4 regions of the Streptomyces sp. NPDC054956 genome follow, and region 2 is predicted to be linked to each of the others. Evidence: riboswitches for the same ligand, from Rfam matches in the RefSeq annotation. Region 2 holds a riboswitch; each other region holds the start of a gene.
The links. A riboswitch is a leader RNA that binds a small molecule or an ion and turns the genes downstream of it on or off. The one in region 2 is predicted to bind cobalamin.

Region 1: it holds a riboswitch for cobalamin, as region 2 does, so the genes downstream of both, ACWGDE_RS27755 (cobalamin biosynthesis protein) here and ACWGDE_RS19455 (prenyltransferase/squalene oxidase repeat-containing protein) in region 2, are expected to answer to the same signal.
Region 3: it holds a riboswitch for cobalamin, as region 2 does, so the genes downstream of both, cobN (cobaltochelatase subunit CobN) here and ACWGDE_RS19455 (prenyltransferase/squalene oxidase repeat-containing protein) in region 2, are expected to answer to the same signal.
Region 4: it holds a riboswitch for cobalamin, as region 2 does, so the genes downstream of both, ACWGDE_RS13390 (ribonucleoside-diphosphate reductase subunit alpha) here and ACWGDE_RS19455 (prenyltransferase/squalene oxidase repeat-containing protein) in region 2, are expected to answer to the same signal.

The regions. Positions count from the first base shown of each region.
Region 1 is NZ_JBSGXB010000224.1:585-4,742, reverse strand. Features, by position in the region: gene ACWGDE_RS27765 (anion permease) at 237-1,505, shown strand; gene ACWGDE_RS27760 (hypothetical protein) at 1,534-1,755, shown strand; cobalamin riboswitch at 1,880-2,030, shown strand; gene ACWGDE_RS27755 (cobalamin biosynthesis protein) at 2,068-3,057, shown strand; gene ACWGDE_RS27750 (cobyric acid synthase) at 3,054-4,158, shown strand, end outside.
Region 2 is NZ_JBSGXB010000115.1:4,112-8,269, forward strand. Features, by position in the region: gene ACWGDE_RS19455 (prenyltransferase/squalene oxidase repeat-containing protein) at 1-1,836, opposite strand, end outside; cobalamin riboswitch at 1,956-2,093, opposite strand; gene ACWGDE_RS19460 (hypothetical protein) at 2,407-3,891, shown strand; cobalamin riboswitch at 3,997-4,158, shown strand, end outside.
Region 3 is NZ_JBSGXB010000027.1:15,451-19,608, forward strand. Features, by position in the region: gene cobN (cobaltochelatase subunit CobN) at 1-2,323, opposite strand, end outside; cobalamin riboswitch at 2,364-2,488, opposite strand; gene ACWGDE_RS08020 (cobalamin biosynthesis protein CobG) at 2,616-3,914, shown strand; gene ACWGDE_RS08025 (precorrin-8X methylmutase) at 3,926-4,158, shown strand, end outside.
Region 4 is NZ_JBSGXB010000061.1:6,976-11,133, reverse strand. Features, by position in the region: gene ACWGDE_RS13390 (ribonucleoside-diphosphate reductase subunit alpha) at 1-1,654, opposite strand, end outside; adenosylcobalamin-variant (AdoCbl-variant) riboswitch at 1,808-1,884, opposite strand; gene ACWGDE_RS13385 (GNAT family N-acetyltransferase) at 1,964-2,461, opposite strand; gene ACWGDE_RS13380 (CstA-like transporter-associated (seleno)protein) at 2,549-2,746, opposite strand; gene ACWGDE_RS13375 (carbon starvation CstA family protein) at 2,743-4,158, opposite strand, start outside.

The DNA.
Region 1 (4,158 bases), on a different contig from region 2:
TCTGGGTCTCTTCCGGAGCCCCGGCCGCGCGGGGCGGCGTACCGGAAGTCCCGCCCGTAATGGTGCGGACACCCCGCCGTGACATGCATTAATCGATATATCCACACCCGAATCGGGGCGAAGGTCCCGATCCCGTGCCGTGTTGATACACCGCCTCGCCCCTGCCAGTTCACCTTCCGTTCATCCAGGTTGCCTACGGTCCACTAACCACTGACGTCAAACAGAAGCCTGGGTAAATGGAGCACATAACGCTTCTCCTCGGGATCGTGATCATCACCGCTCTCGTGTTCGATTTCACGAACGGTTTTCACGACACGGCCAACGCGATGGCCACCACCATCTCGACCGGCGCCCTCAAGCCCAAGACTGCGGTGGCCATGTCCGCCGTGCTCAACCTCGTCGGCGCTTTCATGTCCGTGGAGGTCGCCAAGACGATCTCCAAGGGTCTGGTCAACGAGGAAGGCATCCAGCCGGAGGTCATCTTCGCCGCCCTGGTCGGCGCGATCCTCTGGAACCTCGTCACCTGGCTGGTCGGACTGCCCTCCAGCTCCTCGCACGCCCTGATGGGCGGCCTGATCGGCGCCGCGGTCGCTTCGGCCGGCATGGGCGCGGTCAACGGCAGCGTCGTCGTCACCAAGGTGCTGATCCCCGCGGTCGCCGCTCCGATCGTCGCCGGCGCCGCCGCGTACCTGGCCACGAAGGTCACGTACAAGGTCGGCAAGGGCATGGGCGAGAAGACCTCGGCCAAGGGCTACCGCGCCGGCCAGATCGCTTCCGCCGGTCTGGTCTCGCTCGCCCACGGCACCAACGACGCGCAGAAGACGATGGGCATCATCACCCTGGCGCTCGTCGCCGGCGGCGCCATCGCTCCCGGCTCCAACCCGCCGGTCTGGGTCATCGTCTCCGCCGGTCTGGCCATCGCGATGGGCACCTACCTGGGCGGCTGGCGCATCATCCGCACCATGGGCAGCGGCCTGACCGACCTGCAGCCGCAGCAGGGCTTCGCCGCCCAGACCTCGGCCGCCAGCGTCATCCTGGCCTCCTCCTCCCTCGGCTTCTCCCTCTCCACCACCCACGCGTGCTCCGGCGCCGTGATGGGTTCGGGCCTGGGACGCAAGGGCGGCGTGGTCCGCTGGTCCACCGCCTCCCGGATGTTCCTCGCCTGGGGCCTGACCCTGCCCGCCGCCGCCCTGGTCGCCGCCGGCGCAGAGCTGGTCATGCGCTCCGGTGACATCGGCGTCGCCGCCGTCACGCTCTTCCTGGTCGGCTCCTGCGTGGCCATCTGGCTCATCTCCCGCCGTCAGGTCGTGGACCACAACAACGTCAACGAGGTCCCGTCGGCCGAGGCCGGCGAGCCCGGTGTCGTCACCACGGCGATCGCGGCCGTCACCGTTCCCCCGACCGTCGCCGCCGCCGGCAGCACCGCCGCGGTCACGGACGAGGAACTGAAGGCCACCATCCCGGCCGCGACCACGACTCCGGCAGCTCCGGCCGCCGCGGTCTGACCCCGAGAACGACAGAGGAATCAGCGGTATGAAGATCGACTGGGAAGCACTCGGCTCCGTCTTCGGTGTCAGCCTCTCCGCCACCGTCGCCCTCGTGACCCTCTTCACCCTGGGTCTGATGGGGCTCTCCAAGCACGAGGCCGCCACCGAGCAGGGCGGCGCCGCCACCCTGGCCCGCAGCGGCGCGTACGCCTGCTTCGCGCTCTGCGCGGCGGCCGTGGCCTACGGGATCTACCTGATCGTCTCCTGACGCGCGGGCACCCCTTTCGAAGGCTCCCTCCGGGTTTCTCCCGGGGGGAGCTTTCGTGTGCCCCCGCGTGCCCCGGCGCGCCCGTCCGCGTCACCCCGTCGCAGGTCAACGGCGAGTTGACGGGCCTTCGCGGTGCGTGGTGGACTGCCCGAGCCAATACGGCGGCATGGAGAGGAAGTCCGGTGCGATTCCGGCGCGGTCCCGCCACTGTCACCGGAGCGCTCGGGCCGAGTGCGACCGGGAGCCAGGAACTCTCGCCGCCGGACACGTCGAACCAGGGCGCGGACCCTGAGTGAGGACATACCTGCCACCATGCGTGCCGACCGCGTCTTCGCGTACGGCGCCACGGCCGGCCTGATCGGCGACCGGATCCTCGGGGATCCGCGCCGAGGGCATCCCGTGGCCGCCTTCGGACGAGCCGCCGCCGCCGTCGAACGGGCCCTGTGGCGCGACGACCGCGCGCGGGGCGCCGTACACACCCTGGTCTGCGCCGGGGGCGCGGCCGCGATCGGCGTCCTGGGCGCCCGCGCCGTGCGCTCCCGGCCCGCCGCCGCCCGTATCGCCCTGACCGCCGCCGCCACCTGGGCCGTCGTGGGCGGCACCTCGCTGGGCCGGGAGGCGCGCGCCATCGGCGGCGCACTCGCCGCCGGGGACGCCGAGACGGCCCGGGAGCGGCTGCCGCACCTGTGCGGACGCGATCCGCACTCCCTGGACGAGCAGCAGATGGCCCGCGCCGTCGTGGAGTCGGTCGCCGAGAACACCTCCGACGCGGTGGTCGGGGCCCTGGTGTGGGGCGCCGTCGCCGGAGTCCCCGGGCTGCTGGCCTTCCGCGCCGTGAACACCCTGGACGCGATGGTCGGCCACAAGTCCCCCCGCCACCTGCGCTACGGCTGGGCCTCGGCCCGGCTCGACGACGTCGCGGGCTGGCCGGGCGCCCGGCTGACCGCGCTGGCCGCCGTCCTGGCCGGCCCCGACCGGCGGGGAGCCGTACGGGCCTGGCGCGCGGACGCGGCCAAGCACCCGAGCCCGAACGCCGGGCCGGTGGAGTCCTCGTTCGCCGGGGCGCTCGGCCTACGGCTGGGCGGGACCCTCGCGTACGGGGGGCGGGTCGAGCACCGGGCCGTGCTCAACGGCGAGGAGGGGCGGCCCGTGGAGGTCGCGGACATCGAGCGGGCGGTACGGCTGTCGCGGCAGGTGACGTGGGTGGCGCTGGGGGCCTGTGTGGCGGCCCGGGCGCTCGTCCCACGGATCTCGCGGATCGCGCAGGACTCGCCTACGACGAAGAAGGGGCGGCGCGCATGAGCGGCGCGAAGCGCGGCGGGGGGCTCCTCGTCGCCGGTACGACATCGGACGCGGGCAAGAGCGTGGTCACGGCGGGCATCTGCCGCTGGCTGGCACGCCAGGGCGTGAAGGTGGCCCCGTTCAAGGCGCAGAACATGTCGCTGAACTCCTTCGTGACCCGCGAGGGCGCCGAGATCGGGCGCGCGCAGGCCATGCAGGCCCAGGCGGCCCGCGTGGAGCCGACGGCACTCATGAACCCGGTGCTGCTCAAGCCCGGGAGCGACCGCAGCAGCCAGGTGGTGCTGCTGGGCAAGCCGGTGGGCGAGATGAGCGCCCGCGGCTACCACGGCGGCAGGCAGGAGCAGTTGCTCGGCATCGTCACGGACTGCCTGGAGCAGTTGCGGGGCACGTATGACGCCGTGATCTGCGAGGGGGCGGGCAGCCCGGCCGAGATCAACCTGCGCCGGACCGACATCGTGAACATGGGCATCGCGCGCGCCGCGCGGTTCCCGGTGGTCGTGGTCGGCGACATCGACCGCGGCGGGGTCTTCGCGTCCTTCTTCGGTACGACGGCGCTGCTCTCCCCCGAGGACCAGTCGCTGATCGCGGGCTACATGGTCAACAAGTTCCGGGGCGACGTGACCCTGCTGGAGCCCGGCATGGAGATGCTGCGCGGGCTGACCGGACGGGCGACGTACGGGGTGCTGCCCTTCCAGCACGGGCTGGGCATCGACGAGGAGGACGGCCTGCGGGTCTCCCTGCGGGGAGCGGTACGGGAATCCGTGGTCGCCCCGCCCGTCGGCGAGGACGTGCTGCGAGTCGCGGTGTGCGCGGTACCGCTGATGTCGAACTTCACGGACGTCGACGCGCTCGCGGCGGAGCCGGGGGTGGTGGTCCGGTTCGTGGACCGCGCCGAGGAACTGGCCGACGCGGACCTGGTCGTCGTACCGGGCACGCGCGGCACGGTGAAGGCCCTCGCCTGGCTGCGCGAGCGCGGGCTGGCGGACGCACTGGCGCGGCGGGCCGCCGAGGGGCGGACGGTGCTGGGGATCTGCGGCGGGTTCCAGGTCCTGGGCGAACACATCGAGGACGAGGTCGAGTCGAAGGCCGGTGCCGTGGCGG
Region 2 (4,158 bases):
CGTCCAGTCGTGCAGGCCGCGTCCCTTGCCGTCCCGGCCGCCCTTGTCGAGGAAGTCGACGATGTCGCGCAGGGTGGCGTTGTCCTCGCCCGTCGCGGCGAGGGCGAAGGCGCCGTCGATGGTCAGGCCGTAGTCGGCGAAGCCGCTGCCGGGGGCGTTCTCGTAGTAGCGGCCCTGGATCAGCCGGGAGGGGGCGGTGAGGTACGCCGTGCCCTTCTTCAGGTCCGGTCCGTCGCCCGGCAGGGGCGTGGCGGGGTCCGGGTCCGGGGTCTTCGGCGGGTCGGGCTTCTTCGTGGTGAGCGCCACCAGGTCCGTCTTCGCGCCGGCGACGGCGGCCGCGGTGGTGGCCATCAGTACGGGCGCGGTGTCCGGCTCCTCGAACGGGAAGGCGCCCTGCGGGAGTTGGGCCCTGGACAGCCAGGAGACCGCGGCGTCGGCGAAGAGCGGGTCGCCGAGCGCGCGCAGGGCCTGGGCGGCCACGCCGGTGGAGAAGGCGCTGCCGGCGGTGGTGTACGAGGCCGCGGGCAGGGACCCGGTCGGCAACTGGGCCTTCTTCAGGTACGCGCGGCCCTTCCGCACGGCCGGATCGTGGCCGCCGGCCCGCTTCAGGGCCAGGGTCATCAGCCCCGTGGAGGCCGCGTCGCTGTCGCACCAGTCGCCGGGGCGGAGCAGCATGCCGCTGAAACCGCCGTCCTCGCACTGGAGGGCGGCCAGCCGGCTCACGGCGTCCGCGGGCGGCGTCACCCCGCCGTTGAGCAGGGCGATCACGGCCAGGGCCTGGCCATCGGCCTGGTAGGGCGTACGGAAGTCGCCCTTGGTGGCGCAGCCGGGGACCGGATCGGCGGCCTCGGCGCCGCTGGTGCACACGTACTTCACGAGATCGCCGAGCAGGTCGTGCCCGCCGAAGGCGCGGGGGTCCCGGCCGGTCGCCTCGGCCACGAGCGCGAGCCGTGCGGCGGCCGTCGCGTCCGGCGCGAGGTCCTTGCCGGAGGGGTACGCGTACGCCTCCGTGTGCGCGGGCGCGGCGAGGAAAGCGGCGGCCTTCCGGGCGGCGGGGCTCTTGGGATCGGCCGCCGCGAGGGCGTAGACCACCTCGGTGGTGGCCAGGTAGTCCGGGTCGGTGGAGTCCGCCTTGAGCACGCGCTCGCCGTCGGCCAGCCTCCCGGTCAGCCAGCGGGTCGCGGCGGGGACGTCGACCGCGCCCGGCGGTACGTCCGGCGGCTTCGGGCCGGTGGGGTCCGGGGTGGGGCCCGCACCGCCGGCCCGCACCTCGTCGGGGGAGAAGGCGGGCTGGCCGGACTCGCCGCCGGCGTCGGTCCCGCCGAACACCCAGGCGTCCACGTCGCCGGGCTTCGGCTCGCGGGTCTTCGCGCCGAGGGAGCTGTACGTCCACTTCCTGTCGCCGGGCGAGGCGTGCCAGTACGACCAGTAGGCGGTGGACTTCGGGGTGAGGACGCAGTCCTCCGTGGCCGGAGTCGGGTAGCGCGTACCGGAGTTGAAGGCGCCGGTCCCGATGCGGCAGACGAAGGCGTCGCCGTCGTGCACGGTGCCTTCCGTGGTGAACCCGGCCGTGTGCAGCAGTTCGTACCCCGTGGTGGGCGTGGTGTCGCAGCCCCGTTCGACCTTGCCGCCGAACGGGCCGAAGTCCACGGCGACCACGGCGCCGGCGGTGGCCGTGCACCGGCCGACCGGGTCGGCGCTCGCGGCCGGCGGGACGGTGAGGAACGCCACTCCCGCGGCGAGCGTCAGTAACGAAGCCGTCGCCAGGGACAGCAGCCGGCGTCTGCGCACGGCCTGCCGTCGCGCCCGCCGTCGCGCCTGCTGTTCGGTGCCCACCGCGGCCCTCGTCTCTGCCGGCCGGGCGGACGCGTGCGTGGTGGCGCCCCCCGCGCACGGCGGCGCCGTGGGGGAGCGGTGACGACCACGCCGTAGTCCGCGACGGCGTTCTGCGTTCTGCGTTTCATGACGGTGCGCCAGGTGTTCCGGCTCACCCGGAGGGTTCCGGGTCTACGGTTGCGGGTCAGCGCCGGACTTCGACCGGCTTCCCCTGGTGCTGAGTGACTGTCAGCCGGAGTGCAACACGGATGCGTGCGAACCGTCAAGGCGGCGCCCCTCTGGCTCCAACCGCCCTCGAGCGAGGGGCCGGTGGGCCGCTGGCGGACCTCTTGACCGCTCGGGTAGCGTCCTGGGCTGCCACATGGGGGAATCCGGTGAGAGGCCGGAGCTGACGCGCAACGGTGTGGGACGGCGGGGGCCGTCTCCGAGCCCGAATGCCCATGCGGCGAAGCACCACAGGAAGCCGTACCACGCGTTCCGGGCGGCGGCCCCCGGCGTGCCCTGCCGTGCCCGCGCACGGCCTCGCGGCGCGGGGGAGCGGCCGGCGTCCGCCGATTCCAGGAGCAGGCCATGTCCCGTACCAGCACGCCCACTTCAGGTACCTGCCGTACCGGCGCGCCCAGTTCAGTGGCGTCCCGTTCCGGCGCGCCCCGCCTCCGTGCGCCCCGCCGGCTCGCGCTCGCGGTGCCCGCCGTGCTCGGGGCCCTCGCCCTCACCGCGCTCCCCGCCTTCGCGACCTCGACCCCCGCGCAGCTCGCCACGTCCAGGGCGAACGGCGTCGCCTACCTCAAGTCGCTCCAGGCGGCGGACGGTTCGTACGCCGGCTCCGGCCTGTCCAACGAGTGGGCGTTCAGTGCCTTCGCCGCCTCCGGCACCGCCGTCGTCGACGTCGCCCCGGGCGGCGACACCACGAAGAACGCCCGCACCGTCTACCGCGACCTGCTCTCCACGGCGGGCTGGCCGTCCGCCGCCCCGGTCGTCACCGACTACGAGCGCGGCACCCTGAACGCGTACGCCGCGGGCATCGACCCGGCCCGCGTCTCCGCCTCCCGCAACCTGATCGCGAACGTCTACTCCTACTGGCAGACCGCCGAGCCGGGCTACTTCGGCCCCTCCGGAAACTTCAACGGCACCGTTTTCGCGGCCCTTTCGCTCGGCGGCGCCAAGACCCGGGCAGGCGCCAACCGCGTCCCGCAGGCGCTGACCGACTCGATGGTCGCCCGCATCCGCGCCAACCAGCACAACGACGGCGGCTGGACCTTCGGCAAGGCCGAGGGCAACCCCACCGCCCTGGCCGCCCAGGGCGACGTGGACATGACCGGTGCGGCGATGGCGGCCCTCTGCGTCTCGGGCGTCCCCGGCACCGACACCGGCGTGGTCCGGGCGAAGAACTTCCTCAGGGGCAGGCTCGCCCCGACCGGTGCCTTCAACTCCCTCTACGGGGTCAACACCAGCTCCAACGGCTGGGCCGTCGCCGGGCTCAACGCCTGCGGGATCAACCCGCAGACGGGCGATTTCCTCACGCCTTCGGGCAAGACCCCGGTCGACTTCCTGATCGCCAACCAGTACGACCCGGCGGGCGGCTTCAAGTACAAGCCGGCCGACACCGGCCCGTCCGCCTACGCCTCCATCGACGCCCTGCGCGCCGTCGCGGGAGGGGGATTCACCTCCGCGCCGCCCGTTCCGGTGACGCCCGGCGCCCCGCAGTGGGTCTCCGCCGCCTCCTTCACCGCGGGCACCGCCACCAAGCTGGCGCTCACCGTCGACGACGGCGCCGGCGGCCTGAAGGTCTGCTCGGTCGCCTTCACCCCGAGCGGTACGACCACCACCCTCGGCGAGGTCCTGAACGCGGCCGCCGCCTCGGCCACCCCGGCGGGCTGCGTCACGAGCGTGACCCCGTCGTCGGGTGGCGGCCCGATCACCGCGGTCAACGGCCGGGCCGACAGCGGCTCCGACACCTGGAAGGTCGGCGTCGACGGCTCCGCCTTCGCCGGTGCCGACCGCGACAAGGTGATCAACGTGGGCGACACCATCGCCCTGCGCCGGGGCGCCTGACACCGGCGGGTACGGGGCCGCGCGCAGGGCCCCGTACCCGCACCGTGTCCCATCTCACGGTCCGCAATGCGGTACGGGCTCGCGCGCGTTCGCGCCGGACGCCCTAGGCTTGCCGACGCAGCTGGTTCGCCCCCGTCCGCCAGACGGGTGCGTCGCAAGAGGGAACCCGGTGGGAATCCGGGACTGCCCCGCAGCGGTGAGTGGGAACGAAAGCCGTCATACGCACTGGGTCCGACGGGCCCGGGAAGCGACGGCCGGTAGGTGTCT
Region 3 (4,158 bases), on a different contig from region 2:
CGGCCAGGCGCGGGACGACCTCGCGGGCCGCGAAGTCCAGTACGGCCGACACGTCCGCCGAGAAGCCGGCGGCGACCGAAGCCACCGCCTCCGGGGCCCAGTTCGCGTCCTCCATCGCCTGGACCAGCGCGCGGGCCGTCTCCTCCGCCTCGTCGGCGGTGGTACGGGTGGCCGCGGACTCGTCCAGCCCGAGCGCCTCGCGCAGACCCGGGAGCGCGGTCGTACCGCCCCAGATCTGGCGGGCGCGCAGGATCGCCAGGACCAGGTTGACGCGCGAGTCGCCGGTCGGGGCGCCGCCCAGGACGTGCAGACCGTCGCGGATCTGGGCGTCCTTGATCTCGCAGAGCCAGCCGTCGACGTGCAGCAGGAAGTCGTCGAAGCCGTCGTCGTCGGGGCGCTGCTCCAGACCCAGGTCGTGGTCGAGCTTCGCCGCCTGGATCAGCGTCCAGATCTGCGCGCGGATCGCCGGCAGCTTCGCCGGGTCCATCGCCGAGATCTGGGCGTACTCGTCCAGGTGCTGCTCCAGGCGCGCGATGTCGCCGTACGACTCCGCGCGCGCCATCGGCGGCACCAGGTGGTCGACCAGGGTGGCGTGCACGCGGCGCTTGGCCTGCGTGCCCTCGCCCGGGTCGTTCACCAGGAACGGGTAGATCAGGGGGAGGTCGCCGAGCGCGGCGTCGGGGGCACAGGCCGCCGACAGGCCGGCGTTCTTGCCCGGCAGCCACTCCAGGTTGCCGTGCTTGCCCAGGTGGATCATCGCGTCGGCGCCGAAACCGCCGTCCTCCGCGCGGGCCTGGATCCAGCGGTACGCGGCCAGGTAGTGGTGCGAGGGCGGCAGGTCCGGGTCGTGGTAGATCGCGATCGGGTTCTCGCCGAAGCCGCGCGGCGGCTGGATGAGGATGAGCAGATTGCCGCGGCGCAGGGCCGCGAGGACGATGTCGCCCTCCGGGTTGGCCGAGCGGTCCACGAACATGTTGCCCGGGGCCTCGCCCCAGTGCTGCTCCACGCTTTCGCGCAGCTCGGCCGGGAGCTCGGCGAACCAGCGCTTGTAGTCGGCCGCCGGGATGCGGACCGGGTTGCGGGCCAGCTGCTCCTCGGTGAGCCAGTCCTGGTCGTGGCCGCCGGCCTCGATCAGGGCGCGGATCAGCTCGTCGCCGTCGCCGGACACCAGGCCCGGGACGTCCTCGACGGGGCCGAAGTCGTAGCCGCCCGCGATCAGCGTGCGCAGCAGCTCCACGGCACTGGCCGGGGTGTCGAGACCGACCGCGTTGCCGATGCGGGAGTGCTTGGTCGGGTACGCGGAGAGGACCAGCGCGATCTTCTTGTCGCGGCGCTCGATGTGGCGCAGCCGGGCGTGGCGCACGGCGATGCCGGCCACGCGGGCGGCCCGCTCGGGGTCGGCGACGTAGGCGGGCAGCCCGTCCTCGTCCAGCTCCTTGAAGGAGAACGGGACGGTGATCAGCCGGCCGTCGAACTCCGGGACGGCGACCTGGGTGGCGGCGTCGAGCGGGGACAGGCCCTCGTCGTTCTCCTCCCAGGCGCTGCGCGAACCCGTCAGGCACAGGGCCTGCAGGATCGGCACGCCGAGGCCCGCGAGCGCGCCCGCGTCCCAGGACTCGTCGTCACCGCCGGCGGAGGCGGTGGCGGGCTTGGTGCCGCCGGCGGCCAGGACGGTGGTGACGACCGCGTCCGCGGACTCCAGCTCGGCGATCAGCTCCGGCTCGGGGGTGCGCAGGGAGGAGACGTACAGGGGGAGCGCCTGCGCGCCGTGGGCCTCGATCGCCTCGCACAGGGAATGCACGAAGGCGGTGTTGCCGCTCATCTGGTGCGCGCGGTAGTAGAGCACGGCGATCCGGGGACCCGTCGTACTACCGGGCGTGCGCTCCAGGGGGCCCCAGGTGGGGGAGGCCGCCGGGGGCTCGAAACCGTGGCCGGTCAGCAGCACCGTGTCGGAGAGGAAGCGCGCCAGCTGGTCCAGGTTGGCCGGGCCGCCGTGGGCGAGGTAGCCGTGGGCCTCGGCGGCGATGCCGATCGGCACGGTCGAGGCTTCCATCAGCTGCGCGTCGGGGGCCTGTTCGCCGGTCAGGACGACGACCGGACGGGTCTGGCCAGGGGCCAGGAGCAGGTCGAGGCCGTCCTGCCAGGCGCGCAAGCCCCCGAGGAGGCGTACGACGACCAGGTCGGCGCCTTCGAGGAGACCGGGGAGGTCGTCCAGGGGGAGGCGGGAGGGGTTCGCGAACCGGTACGGGACGGGGCCGTCCGCCGTGTTCGCGGCGCGAGCGCTGAGCAGATCGGTGTCGGACGTCGACAGCAGCAGGATCATGCGGCGGCAGGCCTTCCTCGGGGTTTCCGCGCCCCGGGCAGTGAGGACAGCGGGAGTTCCTGACTCATCCGGGGCCGGGGCCGCGGATTCACAGTGGCGGGACCGCGCCGGATTCGCACCGGGCTTCCTCCCATGTCGCCGTCCTCGGCGATGGCGGGCCTGTTGGCCGCCGAGGCCATCCTAGGTGCCGGGAGCCGTGGCCGGGAGCCGGGGTCGCGGGGCCGGGTGTGGCCGGTTCGGGGTGGTGATCGACACAGGGGGTGGGCGGAGAATCGTGGGTATGCTCGCCGCCATGCCCACGCCCCCTTCCGCCGTAGCGCGGGACGAACCCGTCATACGGGAACGCGGCGACGCCTGCCCAGGCGCGCTGCGCCTGCACGCCGCCGACGACGGGTACCTGGCGCGGGTCCGGATTCCGGGCGGACTGCTCGGCATTCAGCAGGCCTCCGTGCTCGGCCTCGCCGCCGACCGGTTCGGGGACGGGCACCTGGAACTCACCTCGCGCGGCAACGTCCAGCTGCGCGGGCTCGCCGACGGCTGCCAGGCCGGGCTGGCCGAACTGCTGGACGCCGCCGGGCTGCTCCCCGCGCCCGGCCACGAGCGGGTACGGAACATCGTGGCGACCCCGATGTCCGGAATCCTGAGCGCGGGACGGCCCCACGTGGTGCCCTGGGTCCTCGAACTCGACCGGATGCTCTGCGCGAGCGCGCGCGCCGCCGCGCTGTCCGGGCGGTTCCTCTTCGCCCTCGACGACGGGCGCGGCGACGTCGCCGCGCTGGGCCCCGACGTGACCGCGCTCGGCCGGACCGGCGGCCGCGCGCTGATCCGGCTCGGCGCCGCCGCCGACGCCGTGGAAGTGGCCGAGCCGGACGTGCCCGCGGCGGCACTGCTGGCCGCCGAGTACTTCCTCGACACCGCCGACACGGCCGGCACCCGCGCCTGGCGGGTGTCCGAGCTGCCCGCCGAACACACCCTGGAAGCGGCGGAGTTCACCGTACGACTGGCTGCCGCGGGCATCGACGCCACGCACATGCCCGAGGTGGAGTGGCCGTACGCGCCGCCGCCGCGGCCGTGGGGACCCGGCACGGGCAACAAGACGCCCCTGTGCGTGCTGCCCCCGCTCGGCCGGCTGACCTCCGAACAGTGGCGGCTGCTGGTGCGCGTCGCCGACCGGGGAGGCGGCGCGCTGCGGGTCACCCCGTGGCGGAGCATCATTCTCTCCTCGGCGAGCACCCGGCGGCCGGTCAACGGCTACGCCCAACTCCTGAGCGCCGGCCTGGTGGTCGGGCCCGACGGCCCCTGGGAGTCGGTGACCGCCTGCACCGGGCGTCCCGGCTGCGCCAAGTCCCTCGCGGACGTACGCGCCGACGCGCGGGCCCTCGTGGAGGAGGCGCGCGGGGAGCTGCCCGTGCACTGGTCCGGCTGCGAACGGCGGTGCGGGCATCCGCGGGGCACCGCCTGGGTCGACCTCGTCGCCACCCCCGACGGGTACCGGCTCGACGGGCACCCGGTGCCACGGAACGAACTTGCAGGGGCTGTCGCCGAAGCGCGCAGCCGACCCCCAGTGTCCGAAGACGCAGTGAAGAAATGAGCGAGTACACCGTGTTCGAGTACGAGAAGGACGGCGCCGAGATCTACCGCCAGTCCTTTGCCACGATCCGCGCCGAGGCGGACCTCTCCGGGCTGCCCGCCTCGGTCGCCCAGGTCGCGGTGCGCATGATTCACGCCTGCGGGATGACCGACCTGACCCGGGACCTGGGCTACTCGCCCGAGGTCGTCCTGCGGGCGCGCGCCGCCCTGGAGGCCGGCGCGCCGATCCTGTGCGACGTGCAGAT
Region 4 (4,158 bases), on a different contig from region 2:
CCTCGTACGCCGCGAGCATGATGCGCTCGGACAGCTTCGTGGACAGGGCCTTCGCCTCGGCGGAGTCGAAGGGCAGCTTCAGCTGGAAGAAGACGTCCTGGAGGCCCATCGCGCCCAGGCCCACCGGACGCCAGCGGGCGTTGGAGCGGCCGGCCTGCTCGGTCGGGTAGAAGTTGATGTCCACGACGCGGTCGAGGAAGGTCACGGCGGTGCGGACGGTCTCGTCCAGCCGCTCCCAGTCGATCTCACCGTCGACGACGAAGGCGCCGAGGTTGACCGAGCCGAGGTTGCAGACGGCCGTCTCGCCGTCGTTGGTGACCTCGATGATCTCGGTGCAGAGGTTCGAGGAGTGGACGACGGTGCCCGGCTCGGCGGTCTGGTTCGCCGTGCGGTTGGAGGCGTCCTTGAAGGTCATCCAGCCCTGGCCGGTCTGCGCGAGGGTGCGCATCATCCGGCCGTACAGGTCGCGGGCGGGCATGGTCTTGCGGGCGAGCCCGTCGGCCTCGGCCTTGCGGTAGGCGGCGTCGAACGCGTCGCCCCACAGGTCCACCAGGTCGGGGACGTCGGCCGGGGAGAACAGCGACCAGTCGGCGTCGGCGTTCACGCGGCGCATGAACTCGTCCGGCACCCAGTGGGCCAGGTTCAGGTTGTGCGTACGGCGCTGGTCCTCACCGGTGTTGTCGCGGAGCTCCAGGAACTCCTCGATGTCCGCGTGCCAGGTCTCCAGGTAGACGGCTGCGGCGCCCTTGCGGCGGCCGCCCTGGTTCACGGCGGCGACGGAGGCGTCGAGCGTCTTCAGGAACGGGACGATGCCGTTGGAGTGGCCGTTGGTGCCGCGGATCAGCGAACCGCGGGCGCGGATGCGGGAGTACGAGAGACCGATGCCGCCGGCGTGCTTGGAGAGGCGCGCGACCTGGTGGTAGCGGTCGTAGATCGAGTCGAGCTCGTCCAGCGGCGAGTCCAGCAGGTAGCAGGAGGACATCTGCGGGTGCCGGGTGCCGGAGTTGAAGAGCGTGGGGGAGGAGGGCAAGTAGTCGAGGCGGCTCATCAGCCGGTACAGCGAGGCCACTTCCTCGACGGCCTGGACCGACTCGTTCTCCGCGAGGCCGCAGGCCACGCGCAGCATGAAGTACTGCGGGGTCTCGATGACCTGGCGGGTGATCGGGTGGCGCAGCAGGTAGCGGCTGTGCAGGGTGCGCAGGCCGAAGAAGCCGAAGCGGTCGTCGGCGCCCTCGGCGAGCGCGTGCTCGACCAGCGCGTCGAGCCGGTTCGCGTGCAGGCGCACGAAGTCGGCGGTGCGGTCGGCGATCAGGCCCTCGCGGTGGCCGACCTCGACGGAGCCGGAGAAGGAGGTGGCGCCCTGGCCGGCGGCCTCGTCGCGGACGGCCAGCGTCAGCAGGCGGGCGGCGAGCCGGGAGTAGGCGGGGTCCTCGGAGATGAGTCCGGCGGCCGCCTCGGTGGCGAGCGTACGGAGCTCCGCCTCGTCGGCGGCGGCGCTGCGGCCGCGCAGCGCGGCGGCGGCGACCCGGCCGGGGTCGGTGTCGGGGAGGTCCGCCGTCAGTTCGGTGAGGGTACGCAGCAGCGTGGCCCCCGGGCCCTCGGTGTTGTCGCCAGAAACGGACTCGGCGCGCGGTGCGGAAGGCGCGATGGTCACGGCGGGAGCTCTCCCTCGCTCGGCCCGGTCTTCGGCGGGCGGGCACGGGGAGGCGCATGCGGGCGTGGCAGGAACGCGTACACCGCACGGCGTCCACCGGCCCAACCTCGAGGCCCGGACGTGTCGGCACCCGGTTCGGTCGACCCGGGCGCACTGTCGGCAGGTCCTCGGACTTTTCATACCGTTGCGGGACAGTTCCGGAATTGCACCGGATTCCCCTGCGGCGACAGCAGCCATGAGCATACATGTGGGGGCGACCGTATGCGGTAGCCCCCACATGTTGTGTCGTTCACCGAAGTGGGCGCACCGTCACAGCTCGACACGGTAGGTGAGCAGGGGCAGGCCGGGTACCGGGTACCAGTCGCGTTCAGGCGTCCGGACGAAGCCCAGCCGGTCGTAGATGCGGTGGGCTCCGAGCATCTTCTCGGTGGTGGAGAGCACCAGGTGGCTCACGCCGTCCAGGTCCCGGGCGCGGGCGATGCAGGCCCGTACGAGCGCCTCGCCGGCGCCGCGTCCGCGTGCCGCGGGGGAGACGGCGAGCATCCGGAACTCCGCCTCGCCGGGTCCGGCGATATCGCACAGGGGGCTGCCGGGAGGGGCGAAGGTCACACAGCCGAGCAGCGTGCCGTCGTGCTCGGCGACGAGCACCTGCGCGTCGGCGGCCCGGCCGGCGACGTCGCGCAGCCGGCTCAGGTAGGGGTCGTCCTCGGCGAAGTCGAGCAGCCCGTCGTCGAGGTAGGCCCGTGCGGTGATCTCGCCCAGTTCTTCGTATTCGGCGGGCACGGCCGGCCTGATGAGGATGTCCATGGCATCGAGTGTGCGACAGGGCGGGGAAAAGGGCCGCCACGTTTCCCGGGGTGCGGGAGGCGTGACGGCCCTTCGGGCCCTACGGGTTCAGCAGCAGCGGAATCCTTCGCGCGGGTCGGCCTCGCGGGCGTCCGTACGGGCGCGTTCGAAGGCCCGGCGGCTGGGGACCTCCGCGTCCGGGTCGTGCGTACGGGCGTGGGCGACGTAGCGGTCGTACGCGGACTCGCCCGAGAACTCCCGTACGAAGAACCGGGCCCGGTCGAGCGCGTGCCGCAGGCCCGTCACGCGGGTTCCTGGACGGGTTCCTTCACGCGGCCCCCGCCCGAGTCCAGGCCGGCGGCGGCGAGTTCGGCGCGCTCCTCGGGGGTCGCGATCAGCCCGGCCGGGGCGATGATCCTGGACTCGGTCCACGGGACCTCGGCCAGCGTCACCGATTCCGGCTTGCGGATGGCCTTGAAGCAGGTGCGGGCGGCGTCGAGCAGGACGATGACGATCAGCAGGGCGAAGAGCACCGACAGGACGCCGTCCACGGTGGCGTTGGTGACCACCGTGTGCATCTCGTCCATGGTCTTGGCGGGCTTGAGGATCTTGCCCGCGTCGATGCCGTCCTGGTAGACGTCCCGCTGCGCGAAGAAGCCGATCTTCGGGTTGTCGGAGAAGATCTTCTGGTAGCTGGCGGTGAGGGTGACGGCCACGTCCCACGCCAGCGGGACGCCGGTCACCCAGGCCCACTTGAGCCGGCCGGACTTGATCAGCAGGGTGGTGCAGACGGCCAGGGCGACCGCCGCGAGCAGCTGGTTCGCGATGCCGAACAGCGGGAAGAGCTGGTTGATGCCGCCCAGCGGGTCCTTGACGCCGACCCACAGGAAGTAGCCCCAGCCGCCGACGACGACCGCGCTGGCGAACCAGACGCCGGGCTTCCAGCTGACGTCCTTGAAGGACTTGTGCACGTTGCCGAGGGTGTCCTGGAGCATGAAGCGGCCCACGCGGGTGCCCGCGTCGACCGTGGTCAGGATGAACAGGGCCTCGAACATGATCGCGAAGTGGTACCAGAACGCCTTCATGGAGGCGCCGCCGATCACCGAGGAGAAGATCTCCGACATTCCGAGTGCGAAGGTCGGCGCACCGCCCGTGCGGGACAGCAGGCTGGCCTCCTCCACGTCCTTCGCGGCCCGGGTCAGTTCCTCCGGGGAGATCGAGAAGCCGAAGTTCGCGACCGCCTGCGAGGCCGTCTCGACGGTGGCGCCGACGACCCCGGCGGGGGAGTTGACCGCGAAGTACAGGCCGGGCTCGATGATGCAGGCCGCGATGATCGCCATGATGGCGACGAAGGACTCGGTCAGCATCGCGCCGTAGCCGATGACCTTGACCTGGGTCTCCTTCTGGATCATCTTCGGGGTGGTGCCCGAGGAGACCAGCGAGTGGAAGCCGGACAGGGCTCCGCAGGCGATGGTGATGAAGACGAACGGGAACATCGAGCCGGCGAAGACCGGGCCGTCGCCGCGCGAGGCGAAGTCGGTGACCGCGGGCATCTTCAGCATCGGCATGGCGACGACCACGCCCACCGCGAGCAGCCCGATGGTGCCGACCTTCATGAAGGTGGAGAGGTAGTCGCGCGGGGCCAGCAGCATCCACACCGGCAGGACGGACGCCACGAAGCCGTAGACGACCATCCAGATGACCAGCGTCTCCTTCTC